Regions from separate parts of the Shewanella sp. 10B genome, predicted to be linked through region 1. Evidence: riboswitches for the same ligand, from Rfam matches in the RefSeq annotation. Region 1 holds a riboswitch; the other holds the start of a gene.

Region 1 (6,221 bases):
AGCACGAGCATCAAAGCCAAGGCGCCGTAGCTCCCTAGGCGAGAGTCTTTCATGATCCGCAGCTTGTCTTCCGCCGTCCAACCGCCACCGAAACCATCGAAGGTATCGGCTAAACCGTCCTCGTGAAAACCACCCGTTAACAGCACGCCCGTGACCATAGACAGCAGCACAGACACCCCAGCGGGCAACCAGTTTTGGGTGAGCCAAAACACGATAGCACTGAGTAGCCCCACCAGCAGGCCCACTAAGCCAAAGTAACGGCTGGCTTTGTTGAGTTTGTCGGCATCGACCTCAACCCATTTGGGCATAGGAATGCGGGTAAAATAGCCCATGGCCACTAAAAACAAATCTATCTCTTTGTGCCAGCTTTCGCGTTCTGACATAAAGCATCCTTAGTGAATTAACACTTGCTGCAAGGTTTAAGATTAAAAAGGTCTGCTAAAAGTTATTATTTTAAATAAGCCACTTAGCAGCGCACATCATACAACAGCCTCAATACCCGCATCACTAAAACTCGCCATTTGATTGTAAAAATTTACAGCGGCTTGAATTAACGGCAATGCCAAGGCGGCGCCCGTGCCTTCGCCTAATCGCAGCCCTAAAGATAACAAGGGCTTAGCCTTTAAATGTTCCAACATGCGCTGATGGCCTTGCTCCTCGGAGCGGTGGGCAAAAATCAAATAATCCCGCACATTCGCGTTGATACTCACGGCAACCAAAGCCGCCGCGGTTGCAATAAAACCATCCACCACGACCAGCATCTTGCGCTCGGCAGCGGCGAGCATGGCCCCCGTCATCTGCACAATTTCAAAGCCGCCCAAACAGGCCAGCACTTGCCGAGGCCCTGTCATCGCACTCTGGTGTAACAACAGCGCGAGTTCGATAAGCATCTGTTTACGCTCTAGGGTCTCGCTATTGATCCCCGTACCACGGCCAACACAGTCGGCTACATCGAGTTGCATAATGGCCGCCATAATCGCCGCCGCTGACGAAGTATTGCCTATGCCCATCTCACCAAAGGCGACCAAGTTACAGCCCGCCTGATGGTGACGCTCGATTAACGCCTGCGCCATGGCAAAGCCCTTATCCACGCAAGCTAACGTCATGGCTGGCTCTAGGTGAATCGCTGCCGTTCCCGCGCCAAGGCGTTGGTCGATAATGCCTTCGGCATCTTCAACTGGGGTTAAAATACCGCAATCAATCACTTCGAGATTGAAGCCTAACTGACGACAAAACACATTGATGGCCGCGCCGCCATGGGCAAAGTTTTGCACCATCTGCCGCGTGACTTCGCTCGGGGCAATCGACACCCCTTCGGCAGCAATCCCATGATCTCCGGCAAACACCAACATGGTAGGGTTAACTATCTGTAATTGCTGCGGCCCTTGAATGCGGGCAATTTGCAACGCTAAGGACTCTAACTGCCCCAGAGCGCCGGGCGGCTTAGTCTTAAGATCGATCTTTTGCTGGATGAGTTGATCCTGCGCTTTACTCACAGGCTCGATTTGAAATAACGGGACAGATTGAGGCATTCACACTCCAGTGGCAATGTCGAATCCAATGATAGATCCGCTGCTAATAACTCATTTGCGAGTACGTTCGCTAACACATTCTAGAACAACAACTACGAAGCATCCTGCTGCAATTTGCCATACGCACTTAGTACTAAATTTCGGCAATCCATAAGACCCATGCTAATTCGATAGCTTGCGCCGACGCAAAATCAGCAAAAAGAAGAAGCTACCAATCGCAGCGGTAATAATCCCCACGGGTAATTCCTGATTGCCAAGCAAACATCGGGCGAGTACATCAATCCACACCATAAACAGCCCGCCCACCAGCGCCGTCAGTAAGATGGGCTGACGACCGGGGAATAACAAACGAACTGTGTGCGGGATCATCAAGCCGACAAAGCCAATGCCGCCACAGGTCGCCACTAAAATCGCGGTGATAAACGAACAGAGCAGCAACATATTGAGGCGCAGCTTAGGCACATTCACCCCTAAGGTGTGGGCCGTTTCATCCCCGGCTTGCAGGGCCATGATTTGGCGTTTCCAACCTAGGATAATAAAAAAGCTTAGTAGCACCACTAAAGACGGCAGCACCAGCAGCGACCAACTGGCCTTAGCAAAACTGCCAAGGCTCCAAAATAACACCGATGCGGTAGCCTGCGGGCTGGCAAAGTACAGTAATAAACTGGTTAAGGCGCTAAACATAAAGGAAGTGGCCACCCCAGAGAGCAACATGCGTTCTACTTGGCTCTTAAGGCCTAACCCAGCTAACGCCAGCACGATTAGCACCGACAGACTGGCACCAATAAAGGCGCCGAAGGGTAAGCTAAACCATAACAAGCCAGCAAAAGTCCCTGTACCGCTAAAAATCCCCGAATTGGCGATCGTGCCCGCATTGCCAAACAGGCCAGAACCAGTGAACAGCGTCAGCATGACCACGGCGCCGAAGGAGGCGCCAGAGCTAATGCCGAATAGATAAGGATCGGCAAGGGGGTTACGGGTCACGGTTTGCAGCACGCTGCCCGCCAAGGACAGCCCCGCCCCCGCCACAAAGGCGAGTATAATCCGTGGCAGTCGCAGCTCCATCACAATCCGCTCTGTCATGCTGCTGGTACTCACGGCCTCATCGGCCATAAACAAGTGACTGAGTTTATTGATAAACACCTGCAACACATCTAAAAAGCTAATATTGGCCGCACCAAAACTCGCGGCGGCGATGGGGGTAAGCAGGGCAAAACCCGCCAAGCCTAAGATGAGCCATTGCTGGCGCGTGAGCGGCGTAAAAATATGGCTAAAAAAATTCATGGTCACCAGTTTAAGTGTGTCTATCATGGCGTGTTCTCGACGCTCTCATTTTGCAATGCAGCTCTTTGTAAGACCTCGCTTGGCGCGCCGGGGTTATGACAGGCGCAAGCCTCTGATGCTCTAGCTTGAGCCGAAGCTGCGTGGGAGTCACTCGCCGCGTCCACTGCATCGATCTTGGGCTTTTGATAACCATAAAAGTAATTAATCAAGGGGTTACCATGCTGGGGATGGGGCGTCACTTGGGCACATACCCCAAAGACTTCGGCGATACGTTCCTCGGTTAGAACCTGAGCTGGCGTGCCCATGGCACTCACCTGCCCCTTATCGAGCAGCAGTAAGTGGTCGCACAGGGCGCTGGCTAAATTCAAGTCGTGAATCGAGGCGATTACGCTGATCCCAAGGCTACGCACTAGCTCTAAGATTTGAATTTGATAGCGGATATCGAGGTGGTTTGTCGGCTCATCTAAAATCAACAATTGCGGCTGCTGCACTATGGCGCGGGCGATCAGGGCGCGTTGCTTCTCACCGCCCGATAAACGATCGTATTGTTGATGCACTTTATGACTGAGGCCTACCTTTTCCAGCGCCTTAGCAATTTTTTCACCGTCGCCGCTGGAGTTGGTATCAAACATCCCCTTATGCGGCGTGAGTCCCATGGCAACCAATTGCTCTGTGGTCATGTCGAAGTATTGCGGCGTATCCTGCTGCACCACCGCCACTTTACAGGCAAACGCCTTGGGCGACAGCTCGCTAATATCCTGCGAAAACAAACTGATATGACCTTTAGCAGGGCGAATAAAGCGGTATAAACAGCGCAGCAAACTGGATTTACCCGCGCCGTTGGGGCCAATCAGCCCGAGCATTTCCCCCTGCGGCAGGGCAAAGCTTATCTCCGAGAGAATGGTTTTTCCCTCAATCGCCCAGCTCAATTGGCTGACCTTAAGTGCCATATTGGCGGAAGTCGCAGCGGGCGCTATGGGCGCAAGGCTCGATGTGGAATGCATCACTAACGATTGCTCCCACATGGATATTGATTGGTGTTATCTGTGCCTGCTGCCACTTGGGCCAACAAGGCGAAACTCATTAATGTCATCTTCTGCTCCCTCGAGTTACCCGCTCGAGAACTAAGGCTGCACGCAGCGAAAACAGAAATAGGCAGGTATCCTGACTCGTAGGGGAAGACACAATGTTCTTCGACTACTCACAGTTGCGGGTACAGTTCGGGCTACTGACGGGCAGCTCCCCGATTCCCTATTATGTTTGGGTTATCCGGCGCGCTTCAACACTGTTGCCTTTAAGCAATAGCACTCAATCGCACAAAATTCCCAACACCTATTTCTGCGACCTTTGGGCTTAACGTACAGGGTTCGTTATCTGGCTCAAATGTCAGGGAAAAGCATTATCCTATATCTTGCCCATTAGGCAATGCTGTTTAAATCAGAAAATTTTCATCATCCGATGACTGATGCTTTTAAGCTACTCACAGTGGCCCGATGGCCAGTCTAAACGCCAGTATCTTTTACCTTGCTCATCCTCGAGCACATTAATAGTCACCACCGCCGCCACGGGTAAGGCGAGCTGACTGTAAAAACCTAAGGTTTTCACCGCCCCCAGCGCTTTTGACATCAAGTGGCGAATAACCCCGCCGTGGGTCACTACCCAGATATTGGCTGCAGGTGCACTGGCATTAAACTCCCCATGGGCCTGTTCATCATCCATCGCCAGCAGGGCAAACTCTTTATCAAGGATTTGTGCTATCGCGCCATCGATGCGGGCCTCGAAACTTGCCATGGCTTCACCATTGGGCGGCGTCACCTCCCAGGGATTCTGCCAATAGGCCGCCATCCGCTCGCCGTCGTGTTGATATAAGTCATCGAGCAGACAGCCATCCCAATCGCCAAAGGCTATTTCCTGTAACTCCTCCAGCAGGTTGACCTTGAGCGGCAAAGGCGCGGGCGCATCTAAACTCACGCCCACGGACGCACTCGAATGCAGCTCAGCCGCAAAGACCTTAGCAAACTCGGCGCAGCGCCTTGAGGTCGAGCTATAAATGCCATGGCACACAGTCGCCTGCGCCGCCACCGCCGCCGACATCTGCCGCCAACCCTTGTCGCTCAGTGGCACATCGACTCGACCCCGCAAAATCGCCCCGCCCTCGCATTCTCCATGGCGTAACAGTAATAACCTGAGCTGCTTCATCTAATCTTTCCTTTTAGCGTTTTTATCTGCCTTATCTCGCCTATGCTATACCAACTTTAGCCTTGCCCTGACAATCCGATGTCGCGTATTATGGACGTCTATACGTATAAATGTCCAAAACATAACGAACGACATTCAATAATAAAATGCAATTTGTCACCCGATTGCGTACTTTGGACTCAACTTAGCTGTAGTAAAGGTAATCATTTATGGCGATATTTCTCCATCGAGCCAGCCAAACACTGGCAGACATTCGCAAGCAGTTGTCAAAGCGCATTCTGATTTTAGACGGCGCCATGGGCACTATGATCCAAGGCTACAAGCTTGAGGAAGAGGATTACCGTGGCGAGCGCTTCAAGGATTGGCATACCGACGTTAAGGGCAATAACGATCTTTTAGTACTCACGCAGCCACACATCATCAAACAAATTCACATCGACTACCTAAAAGCTGGTGCCGATATTATTGAAACCAACACCTTCAACGCCACTACTATCGCCATGGCCGACTACGATATGCAGTCGCTGTCCGCCGAGATTAACCGCGAAGGTGCGCGCCTCGCCCGTGAGGCCTGTGATGAAATCGAGCAGGCCACGGGTAAGCCACGTTATGTCGCCGGTGTGTTAGGGCCCACTAACCGTACCTGCTCTATCAGCCCCGATGTTAACGATCCTGGTTTTCGCAATATCCACTTTGATGAGTTAGTGACCGCTTACTGCGAATCGACCCGCGCCTTAATTGAGGGCGGCGCCGATATCATTATGGTCGAGACCATCTTCGATACCTTAAATGCTAAGGCCGCCTTATTTGCCATCGAAACCGTGTTCGATGAACTCTTTGGGCCAAATTCACCCGCGCGTTTGCCGGTTATGATCTCAGGCACTATTACCGATGCCTCGGGCCGAACCCTGACCGGACAAACCACCGAAGCCTTTTATAACTCCCTTCGCCATATCAAGCCCTTATCCATCGGCCTTAACTGCGCCCTCGGCCCTAAGGAGCTGCGCCCCTACGTCGAAGAACTGTCGCGCATCGCCGAGTGTTATGTCTCGGCGCACCCTAACGCGGGTCTGCCAAACGAGTTTGGCGGTTACGATGAAACCCCAGAAGATATGGCGAGCGTTATCCAAGAATGGGCCCGTGAAGGCATGCTCAACATTATCGGCGGCTGCTGTGGTAGCACGCCCGAGCATATTAAGGTTATTC
Region 2 (6,221 bases), 250 kb from region 1:
CACTCAGGGTTAACACTTGATCGTAAAAGGCAAAATCACCCACTGGTACTTGCTCGATCCCTGCGGCCACTTGCCATTGCCAATGGGTACGACGTAACTCCTTGGCCACCTCATGCAGTTCAGCTTGAGTGCTCTCACCACGCCAGTATTTTTCGAGGGCAAATTTCAGTTCACGACGACGCCCGATACGGGGAAAACCAAGACTGTTTAATTGCATACCATATCTTCCTTTATTTGAGATAAGCCATATTCGGCACTAGCACCCAGCTGATGGTGTTTTCTTGGCAATTTTTCGCATTTAAGCCTAGATAAATCACAATGGGCGTCTGGACGTCTAGAAGTTTATTGTGATAGTCTCTATGCCAGCAACCGAATTGATTTCAAGCACAACATGAGCGAAATTCACTTGGAGTGATCATGATCGAACTAAGACATCTGCGAACCTTAATGGCACTGAAGGAAAGTGGCAGCTTGGCGGGCGCAGCCAAAAAACGTTTTGTCACTCAATCGGCTCTCTCCCATCAAATTAAGGAGTTAGAGCAACGAATTAACTCGCCCATTTTTGTGCGTAAAAGCAAACCCCTCTCCTTTACTCAGGAAGGCGCACGCCTGTTGCACCTCGCCGAGGAGATCCTGCCTAAGGTGTTAGAAACGGAAACGGATCTGAAAAATGGCCTAGAGACAGAGACCAATCAACTCAGAGTGGGGATTGAATGCCACAGCTGTTTTCGCTGGTTAATGCCAGTGATGGAGCAATTTAGGCAAGACCATCCGCAGGCCGAGTTAGATCTGTCGAGCCGTCACCTGTTCGATTCGCTCAATGCCTTAGAAATGGGCGAACTCGATATAGTGCTGACCTCGGATCCCGTGCCGGGACACTCGCTCGCCTATCAGCATTTGTTTGATTTTGAAGTAAAGTTAGTGGTTGCCAAAGATCATCCCTTAGCGAAAGAAGCCTATGTTACGCCTAAGCAATTAGCGCGTTTACCCATAATCAGCTACCCAGTGCCACTGGCGCGTTTAGATATTTACCGCCACTTTTTAGAACCGGCTGGTGTTGAGGCGGGCGAGCAAAAGACCTGCGATTTGACCATGATGTTATTGCAGCGCATCGCCTGCAAGGACGGTATCGCCGCCCTGCCCAACTGGTCAATCAATGAGGGACATGGTTTGAGTTTAGCTTCAGTCAAACTCGGCCAAGAAGGCTTAAAACGCCCACTATTTGGGGCCTATCGCCGCCACAGCGCAAACTCGGCCTTAGTGCAAAACTGGTTGCAACTGGTGGCCAGCGAAGGCTTAGCGCGTCAGCAAAAATCCAATTAGCGCCGTAAAAACAGCATAAAAAAGCCTGCAATCGCAGGCTTTTTTATTAAAGGCACATTCCTAGAGCGGGTTGAGTAACATGCCACGCATCGAAAGCACACGGCGTAGAATCAACCCGGGAGAATTTTGATTACGGGTCTGGCGCAGATTATGGGCGATCATAAACTCTTGGCGCAGATCCTGATCGAGATCTAAAGCCTCAAAGGCTTCGATGGTTAAGGTCTGCTGCTGATTATCAATCAATGACTTAATCACGCTTAACGGGAAAGATTGCTCAGAACTGGCATTTAAGTAAGCAAAGGCCGTTAAGGCAATGATTTGCCCGAACACGCTAAACAGCGCCAAGGTTTGTACTTCATCAGGGTCAACTTCAACATCCGGCATATCGACTAAGCTGTCGACCGCATCGGTAGCAATATTTTCCGTGAGTTTCCAATAACCTTGCACTAATTTCTTATAGGGTTGGGGTAATTCATCGAGGCGCTCTTTCAAATAGAAGGTAAAGGCATAACGATAAATATTGACCTGGCCTAAACGGATCAGGGCGTCTTTTAAGGAACGAGATTTAGGATTTACGACGCCTGAAGCCTGCGCCGAATTACTGCGCATCAACATATGGGCAGCTAATGCGGGATCGCTCGAAATAATATCGATCACATTACGAATGTCGCCTTCGGCAAGGATCGCTTTTTTGAGTGGGATTAAGATCCCACGGCGACCGATCACTTGCTCTTCATTCGCTATGATGGCTCTCACTTGAGTAAAAACCTGTTGCTCAAGATCTGTCATAAGACATTTTACACCTGTTAATTTGCTATAAGATGATTCGAATACCGCTCACATCATACCCAAACTACAAAGAATTTCAGCCCTAAGTCGTAGAATAATTGTGACTATGCTTTAGATGCAGTGATCTACAGCACAAGCAACGACTTAGGCTATCTGAATATAGGGCGAACTTATAAAGAATACACCGAGAAAATGGATTTTTCTCTGCGTATAGCCAAACAACAGAAATAATAAGGCCAGACAGTGTCTGGCCTTATATAGATTAACGATTACTCTCAAGCTTAGAAGCGGTAACCCACAGTCAAGCGAATATCACGTCCGCGACCAGCGTAATAGCTATCACCCCAAATGCCACCGTAGTAACCCGAGCTAACATACTCTTTATCAAACAGGTTATCGATACGCAGGCTCGCTAACCAAGCGTCACGGGTATAGTTCAGAGCCAGATTACCTAAAACATAGCTAGATAATTTATCGCCTTCGTTAGCATTATCGCCTTCGATAAAACGATCACCCGTGTAAATCGCCTCGGCAAACACTTGGAAATGCTCGGCAAAATCCATGCTGACATAACCGCGTCCCGTATGCTCAGCCACCCAAGACAATTGCTTGCCATCATTCACCCCATCGGTAAATTCGGCATCAATATAGTTATATTCCAAGCCTAATGTGAGGGCTTGAGTGACCTGCCAATCCCAATCGGCACTCGCGCCATAGCGGCGTGAAGCATCGGCATTGACGTTGGCGCCTTGGAAGCTGCCACCAACAGGTTTTTCAGCACTTGGATCGAAGACGATTTCATCTTCTAAATCGAGGCGATATAGGCTGACGCGTAGGCTTTGGCTAGCGACAGTCCAATCCCAACCCGCCTCGTAGGAGCGGCCCGTCTGCGGCTTTAAGCCATACACATCTTTCGGGGTGTAAGCTTGCTCATCGACCTTAGCGAAGCGGAAGTTTTCATCGCCACGTAGATAGAATCTGTGCTCGGCGCTCGGACGGTAATTTAAACCGAACTCGAATGCGGTCGCATCTTCATCTAAATCGATGCCGTTTGGATACACATTGCCATCGACCAGATCGTCGGTCACTCGCGCATAACGTCCGCCCACCACATAGCTTAAGGTGTGGCTTAATGGCACTGTGGCTTGCAGGTAAGCACTCTGCATTTCCTGCACGTTGCTGCGCGCCATAGAGTCAAACTCGGCCTTACCGCGGCTGATATCCAAACCCGTGACTAGGTTTAGCTCACCTTGACGAGTGCTGTAGGTTGCGAGCGCTTTAGGACTAAACATCAGCAGCGAGCGAGTATTATGGCTACCCGCTCCCCAGTTTAATGAGCTCACTAAGGTATCGCTGTAATCCAGATCCGCCGCCAAGGCCCAGTTTTGGTTAAGCTGATGCTGATAACCGCTGCGCGCCGCCGTGGTCATCTCATGAACATATTCGCTGCTATTAGAAGACTGACGTGGGTTTTCTTTGAACTGTTCTACCGTCAACGAACCAGGATTCTCGCGGTCATCATCGTAATAGCTGGTTTCAACGAAGAAAGAATCTGTGGCGGTTTTATATTGAATACGGCCAAGGATAGAACCCGTTTCATTGGCATTATGCTTACGATAGTTATCGCCTTGGTTGTAGCTACCAGTCAGGAAATAATGCCAATCTTTATTGATGGCGCCCGATACATCGCCGCGACCTTCGTAGGTATTAAAGCTGCCGCCGGATAATTGCACGCTGCCGCCCGTATTCTCAGGCGATTTAGTTACAATGTTGATCACCCCGCCTACCGCTTGGTCGCCATAGAGCACGCCCGCACTGCCAGATAAAATTTCAACCCGCTCAATTAAATTGAGTGGAATCGCATTCAGGCTAGGCGCGGCGATATCGATATTATTTAAGCGGCGACCATCGAGCAAAATCAAGGTGTTGTTAACCGCAGAGCTCGCGCTAAAGCCACGCATCGCGAAACTAGTACCAATGTTATTGTCGGATAGCTGAATACCGCTTTGACCACGTAAGACTTCGGTCAAGCTGGTTGCGCCACTCTGCTCAATCGCAGCGGCATCAATCACATTCACATTGGCGGCAATATTTAAGGGGGTCTTGTCTGAACGGCCAATGACGACAATATGCTCATCGACTTTGGCGACGCTGGCATCATCGGCCGCCACGGCGGGGGCGATAACAGAAAAGCTGCAAAGGCTGCCGATCAGCAGCGCGATTTTAGTTGGATGTGTTCCCATTTTACCTTTAACTCCTGCAAGGAAAACGGGGCATTGGCGCCACGATACCGTTGATTCAGTAACAAATACTGACAGTCACTATCGCATTTTGAGATCTGCCCACCGAAATCTCAAAAACACCTTTAGGGCCGGTCTCCGGACTTAGGCTATGTTTTTCTCAACGAGAGATAAACGCGAAACTGACCTTTGCACACTCGATTCTCTGGCTCATCTTGAGCTACCTAGCGAATGCGGTCGTCTCTCACCTTTTACCGTTGCGGGGGCAGTGCCAGAATTTCACTGGCTTCCCGATTATCTCGCGACGAATACGTCGCAAGCACCACAGAAGGTTGACTAAAAATGAGGTTCATAGGGCGAAAACCAGTTAACGCCCAACAAGGCTCGTGGCATATCAAGCCTGAGCGCGCGCATTATAGACGTCTATACGGATGAAAGTCCACGATCATCCGTCTATCGACTGACAACTACTTTAAGGAAAAGGGCGCTAAGGCAGAGATAAAGTCGGCACTGTTGGCCGCTTGCAGAGGAGGTTTATCGGCAGAAAACACCTCACCACGCATCGATTTATGCAGCAAATACAAATCCTTGTCGCCACTCACTACAGTGTAATAACCAATTTCGCCCTGGGGATGAGAGGTAAAGGCCGTTGGATTAAATTGAGTCGCGCCATGGACATTCGGCATAGTGGTACAACCAAGAATGGCTTGAAATCCGTCGTGACCGTCCACTTGGGTATCCCCCAACTTTTGATAAACCACTTCACCGTCACAGGAGGCTTGGTAAGTCTCGGCCATCGCATCTAAAAACTGCTCGGGGCTGACGCTTTCGGCCATATCCTTAAAGCCTTGCACACAAAACAGCGCACTCCATTGATTGAGCGCCTCCTGCTCCGGCACAAACTCCGCCATAAACATGCCAGCACGTTCTTCATGATAGGCTTTGCGCCACCCCTCTGGCAGGTTAAATCCTAATTGCTGGCTAAAGACGGGGAGCACATGGGAATGGGAAGCACTGCTCTCATGGCGAGGCATATCCAATTTCGCCTCGACGGATTCAGAACCGATTAGGCTGCACAGCATCAATACGCTCGCGCCCTGCCATAACCTCATCTGCATATGGGGTATACATTTCATTATTATCATCCTTGTATCGCATTGTTATGGGTTAATACGACATATGAAATTGCATAGAAAACATCCAGCATTCTAGCGAAGATGTAAATAAGATAACAGTTAAAAAGCGAAACAAAATGATACTTATACAGTCATAACAACTGTAAAATGGCAAATAGCCGCCAAAGATAGGGGCTGTGAGGGATTAAAAAAGCTGGTGAATGAACCTTCACCAGCTGAGGTATGCCCTACATGCCCAACAATGAGTTAGTCAAAAGACCAATTGATTTTCCGCTGCGGCCTTGCCTGACTCAAAATCGCCTGCCGTTGCTCCGGGGTCTCACATTGGGCGGCGGGATTAGATTCCAGCGGCTTAACCACCAAGGAGTCGGCAGGTTGTATCGGCGATTTATCAAACATCCCGAGATTCATCGACCAAGAGACCCATTCTCCTTTTTCACTGATCCCCACAAAACCATCATTTGCCTGCGCTAACCAAGTGAGGCGCGGAATGCGTTCAATCAGTTGCTCGACATTTTTAAGGTTTGCCCGATAACCGACGGGGACCACTTTGCCGTCGGGACGCGTAAAGGCAAAGGAGGACTTGCCTAGCGTAATTTTGCTGCCCTGCTGCCAATATTTGTCGAGGATCTCCTGAGCCTGATGAAAGCCAAACAGATAGGCGTAATCCGTATCGTCGGCGAGAATTTGCGGCGTGGCGTTGTCACGCAGTAGCAAGAATCCCGGGCCAACG

The links. A riboswitch is a leader RNA that binds a small molecule or an ion and turns the genes downstream of it on or off. The one in region 1 is predicted to bind cobalamin.
Region 2: it holds a riboswitch for cobalamin, as region 1 does, so the genes downstream of both, M0415_RS13840 (TonB-dependent receptor) here and M0415_RS12895 (ABC transporter ATP-binding protein) in region 1, are expected to answer to the same signal.

Annotation. Positions count from the first base shown of each region.
Region 1 is NZ_JAMDJO010000003.1:111,606-117,826, forward strand. It holds gene M0415_RS12880 (adenosylcobinamide-GDP ribazoletransferase) at 1-383, opposite strand, end outside; gene cobT (nicotinate-nucleotide--dimethylbenzimidazole phosphoribosyltransferase) at 480-1,532, opposite strand; gene M0415_RS12890 (FecCD family ABC transporter permease) at 1,695-2,843, opposite strand; gene M0415_RS12895 (ABC transporter ATP-binding protein) at 2,840-3,820, opposite strand; cobalamin riboswitch at 3,954-4,120, opposite strand; gene M0415_RS12900 (histidine phosphatase family protein) at 4,293-5,015, opposite strand; gene metH (methionine synthase) at 5,225-6,221, shown strand, end outside.
Region 2 is NZ_JAMDJO010000003.1:357,927-364,147, forward strand. It holds gene metE (5-methyltetrahydropteroyltriglutamate--homocysteine S-methyltransferase) at 1-217, opposite strand, end outside; gene M0415_RS13830 (LysR family transcriptional regulator) at 418-1,323, shown strand; gene M0415_RS13835 (HDOD domain-containing protein) at 1,384-2,112, opposite strand; gene M0415_RS13840 (TonB-dependent receptor) at 2,394-4,355, opposite strand; cobalamin riboswitch at 4,465-4,694, opposite strand; gene M0415_RS13845 (hypothetical protein) at 4,820-5,488, opposite strand; gene M0415_RS13850 (RCC1 domain-containing protein) at 5,735-6,221, opposite strand, start outside.